DNA from 2 places in the Paenibacillus sp. FSL R5-0766 genome. Region 1 is predicted to be linked to the other one. Evidence: a T-box and tRNA genes for the amino acid it is inferred to sense, from the RefSeq annotation. Region 1 holds a T-box; the other holds one or more tRNA genes.
The links. A T-box is a leader RNA that pairs with one kind of tRNA and senses whether it is charged. The one in region 1 lies ahead of leuS (leucine--tRNA ligase), so its partner is inferred to be a tRNA-Leu.

Region 1 (2,173 bases):
ACAGCGAGTGGTACTCAAAATTGCACCGTCGGCTTCGACAAATCTGATGCGCTGTGAGCAGGATCTCATGATTGCCGAGGTTGAGGCACTACGCCTCATCACCGAGCTACCGGATGTCCCCGTACCTCAAGTGCTGGCTTATGATGACTCTTTAACCATGGCTTCAGCACGTTATTTTATCATGGAGTACATGTCTGGAACACCCTATAATCAGGTCAAGGATCAATATTCTGCGGAAGAGCAGGAGGCCATTGAATACCAGCTCGGTCTGTACAATCGTCGAATTAATGAAATCAAGGGCGAGAAATTCGGATATTTTTCGGAGCAAACACAACGTTATTCTACATGGAAAGAAGCATTTATGAATCTGATGGATGATATTCTTACCGACGGGGAAGAAGCCGGGATTACATTTTCGATTGATTACCCTGAATTGAGACGCCTGATTGAAGAAAAATCGGATGTGCTGGACGATGTTAAAGAACCTGTGCTTATCAGTTGGGATCTGTGGGATGGCAATGTACTAGTGGACGCAGGTCGAATCACAGCGATTATTGATTTTGAACGTTCACTGTGGGCAGATCCTCTGATGGAGCATTATTTCAGTCATTTTAACTATACGCCTGGTTTTGTGAAAGGGTATGGACATGAGATTACGACTGAAAGTGAGCTGAAAAGAAGAAGTCTCTATGACTTGTACTTTGATCTGGTACTGCGCATTGAGTGCGCTTATCGTCAATATGATAATCAGGAACATGTGAATTGGACCATTCATAATCTGGAGGAAGGCATTGAGCGTTTTCGGTTATCCTGAACAGCAACGAGTATTATTGAACGGTACGAACCATGTGACTTAAAAGGGTCATTATAACGTGTAATATTGACTTTGGGCTTGCTTTTTTATATAATGGTCCCGATATTGTATACATATTTCGATGATAAGGATCAGTAGTAATTCCTGTACATAACAGAGAGCCGGCGGTTGGTGCAAGCCGGTTGACAGTGATTTGCGAACTCGCCTTGGAGAAATGCGGTGATTACACCATTCTGTTTAACCTGCTTGTATAAAGCTTGGGGTCAGGAATGGAAATCCGCATCGGTTAACCGCCGTTACAGGTCCAAAGGGAGTGGATGACGAAGCACGTTCGTCCGCTAACTAGGGTGGTACCACGGGAATTCAACCTCTCGTCCCTAGCGCTGCAAACGCTACGGGATGCTGAGGTTTTTTTGTTGCAATTAAAGCTAAAGCGAATAACCTGAAGGAGGAACAATAGATGAGTGAGAATAACCAGCCGAAACACGGCTATCAGCCACAAGTCATGGAAAAAAGTTGGCAGCAATACTGGGATGCAAATAAAACGTTTAAAACGGGTGAGGACCCTGCTAAACCGAAATTTTATGCACTGGATATGTTCCCTTATCCATCCGGTTCAGGTCTGCACGTAGGACATCCGGAAGGATATACGGCAACAGATATCGTTTCCCGTTACAAACGTATGCGCGGTTACAATGTATTGCACCCAATGGGTTGGGACGCTTTCGGTCTGCCTGCTGAGCAGCATGCACTGGATACAGGTGAACATCCACGAGATATTACATTCCGTAATATTGACAATTTCCGTCGCCAGATCAAATCGCTTGGTTTCTCCTATGACTGGGATCGTGAGATCAGCACAACGGACCCTGAATACTATAAATGGACACAATGGATCTTTATCCAGCTGTACAATAAAGGCCTCGCTTATGTGGATGAAGTTGCAGTTAACTGGTGTGAAGCCCTTGGAACGGTACTTGCTAATGAAGAGGTTATTGATGGCAAGAGTGAACGTGGTGGACACCCGGTTGTACGTAAACCGATGCGTCAATGGGTTCTGAGAATTACCGAGTATGCAGAGCGTCTGTTGGAAGACCTGGAAGAGCTGGATTGGTCTGAAAGCATCAAGGATATGCAGCGCAACTGGATCGGTAAATCGACAGGTGCGGAAGTTGTATTTGCCATTGAAGGTCGCGAGGAAGTCATTAAGGTGTTCACTACCCGTGCAGACACATTGTTCGGTGCGAGCTTTGCAGTACTTGCTCCGGAACATGAATTGGTAGAAGCAATTACAACGGATGAACAACGTGAAGCGATTCAGGCTTATCAGGAGCAGGCTTCTCGTAAGAGTGATCTGGA
Region 2 (2,173 bases), 2.4 Mb from region 1:
GCTCAGCTGGGAGAGCGCCTGCCTTGCAAGCAGGAGGTCAGCGGTTCGATCCCGCTTGGCTCCACCATTCCCTGATAGCTCAGTTGGTAGAGCACTCGACTGTTAATCGAGTTGTCACAGGTTCGAGCCCTGTTCGGGGAGCCAGTAAGGCCCGTTGGTCAAGGGGTTAAGACACCTCCCTTTCACGGAGGTAACAGGGGTTCGAATCCCCTACGGGTCATAATATGGAGGCTTAGCTCAGCTGGGAGAGCATCTGCCTTACAAGCAGAGGGTCGGGGGTTCGATCCCCTCAGCCTCCACCATATAAACTTTATAACGACGCGGGGTGGAGCAGCCCGGTAGCTCGTCGGGCTCATAACCCGAAGGCCGCAGGTTCAAATCCTGCCCCCGCAATTATACTTTCCTTTGAGAAAGTGATCTGGAACCGTGGTGTAGTTGGCCTAACATGCCTGCCTGTCACGCAGGAGATCGCGGGTTCGAATCCCGTCGGTTCCGCCATTTTTTATTTTAGTAAGGCTCGGTAGCTCAGTCGGTAGAGCAGAGGACTGAAAATCCTCGTGTCGGCGGTTCGATTCCGTCCCGAGCCACCATTTATAACACTATGTAATACGCCGGTGTAGCTCAACTGGTAGAGCAACTGACTTGTAATCAGTAGGTTGGGGGTTCAAGTCCTCTCGCCGGCACCATGTAATCCTGGAGGATTAGCGAAGCGGCCAAACGCATCAGACTGTAAATCTGCTCCCGTACGGGTTCGGTGGTTCGAATCCATCATCCTCCACCAGTTTTTCTATGAGTCATTAGCTCAGTTGGTAGAGCACCTGACTTTTAATCAGGGTGTCGAAGGTTCGAGCCCTTCATGACTCACCATTATATGCGCGTGTGGCGGAATTGGCAGACGCACTAGACTTAGGATCTAGCGTCTTTGACGTGGGGGTTCAAGTCCCTCCACGCGCATCCTTTATTTGCGGAAGTGGCTCAGCGGTAGAGCATCGCCTTGCCAAGGCGAGGGTCGCGGGTTCGATTCCCGTCTTCCGCTCCAATATTTTGCGCCCTTAGCTCAGCTGGATAGAGCGTTTGACTACGAATCAAAAGGCCGGGAGTTCGAATCTCTCAGGGCGCGCCATTATAACTTTATATTTTGCCGGCGTGGCGGAATGGCAGACGCGCTCGACTCAAAATCGAGTGGGAAACCGTGGAGGTTCGAGTCCTCTCGCCGGTATATATAACGGGATGTAGCTCAGCTTGGTAGAGCACCTGGTTTGGGACCAGGGGGTCGCATGTTCAAATCGTGTCATCCCGATTTTTTTTATTTGCGGGTGTAGTTCAATGGTAGAACTTTAGCCTTCCAAGCTAATAGCGTGGGTTCGATTCCCATCACCCGCTTAAATATTGATAAGAAAGAGATGGTATTCACCGTTTCTTTCTTTTTTTGCATTCACAGGCATATTGATCATAATTGTATACAAAGATCACGGATTATATGGCTGATTAGCATGTACCAGCATGTATCCCATCCTCATGATATATTTCCCCCCTTTTAAGTCTGTTCTTAGTCATTGTGGAAGTGTTCAAATAGAGAAGGTCTAACACATGTTCGAACACAAGAATATCTTTTCTTTATCACAATTTATAAAAACGCTTACAAAAATAGCTTGCGTAAATCATTAACCTGTAATACCATATCAATTAAGCGCTTAACCTTTAGGGGTAAGGCGCTTAAACTTAACTTAGATTAAGCGCTTAACCCGTAAAGGAAAGGACGGCGATCAAACTCATGAAAACAATTCGATTAACGATGGCTCAGGCACTGCTTCGATACTTGGATCAGCAATATATCTCGGTTGACGGGGTGGAAACCAAGTTTGTGAAGGGAATCATCGGTATTTTTGGACATGGCAATGTAACAGGCATTGGAGAAGCGCTGGAGCGCAGTCCGGGAAGCCTGACGTATATGCAAGGCAAGAACGAACAAGGCATGGTGCATACGGCAGCGGCTTATGCCAAGCAGAAGAACCGTAGACAGATCTATGCATGTACAACATCCATTGGACCTGGTGCTTTGAATATGATTACAGCAGCAGCTACTGCAACGGTGAACCGAATTCCGGTTTTATTGCTTCCTGGAGATAACTTTGCTACACGGGAACCGGACCCGGTACTTCAGCAGTTGGAA

Region 2: it has a tRNA-Leu gene. The T-box ahead of leuS (leucine--tRNA ligase) is inferred to sense a tRNA for this amino acid. The anticodon was not compared.

Annotation. Positions count from the first base shown of each region.
Region 1 is NZ_CP150227.1:4,911,882-4,914,054, reverse strand. It holds gene MKY66_RS21315 (aminoglycoside phosphotransferase family protein) at 1-814, shown strand, start outside; T-box leader at 927-1,196, shown strand; gene leuS (leucine--tRNA ligase) at 1,275-2,173, shown strand, end outside.
Region 2 is NZ_CP150227.1:329,113-331,285, forward strand. It holds tRNA gene MKY66_RS01445 (tRNA-Ala) at 1-67, shown strand, start outside; tRNA gene MKY66_RS01450 (tRNA-Asn) at 69-144, shown strand; tRNA gene MKY66_RS01455 (tRNA-Glu) at 149-220, shown strand; tRNA gene MKY66_RS01460 (tRNA-Val) at 227-302, shown strand; tRNA gene MKY66_RS01465 (tRNA-Met) at 320-393, shown strand; tRNA gene MKY66_RS01470 (tRNA-Asp) at 421-498, shown strand; tRNA gene MKY66_RS01475 (tRNA-Phe) at 515-590, shown strand; tRNA gene MKY66_RS01480 (tRNA-Thr) at 611-686, shown strand; tRNA gene MKY66_RS01485 (tRNA-Tyr) at 696-781, shown strand; tRNA gene MKY66_RS01490 (tRNA-Lys) at 792-867, shown strand; tRNA gene MKY66_RS01495 (tRNA-Leu) at 874-954, shown strand; tRNA gene MKY66_RS01500 (tRNA-Gly) at 965-1,039, shown strand; tRNA gene MKY66_RS01505 (tRNA-Arg) at 1,047-1,123, shown strand; tRNA gene MKY66_RS01510 (tRNA-Leu) at 1,141-1,219, shown strand; tRNA gene MKY66_RS01515 (tRNA-Pro) at 1,227-1,300, shown strand; tRNA gene MKY66_RS01520 (tRNA-Gly) at 1,313-1,383, shown strand; gene iolD (3D-(3,5/4)-trihydroxycyclohexane-1,2-dione acylhydrolase (decyclizing)) at 1,775-2,173, shown strand, end outside.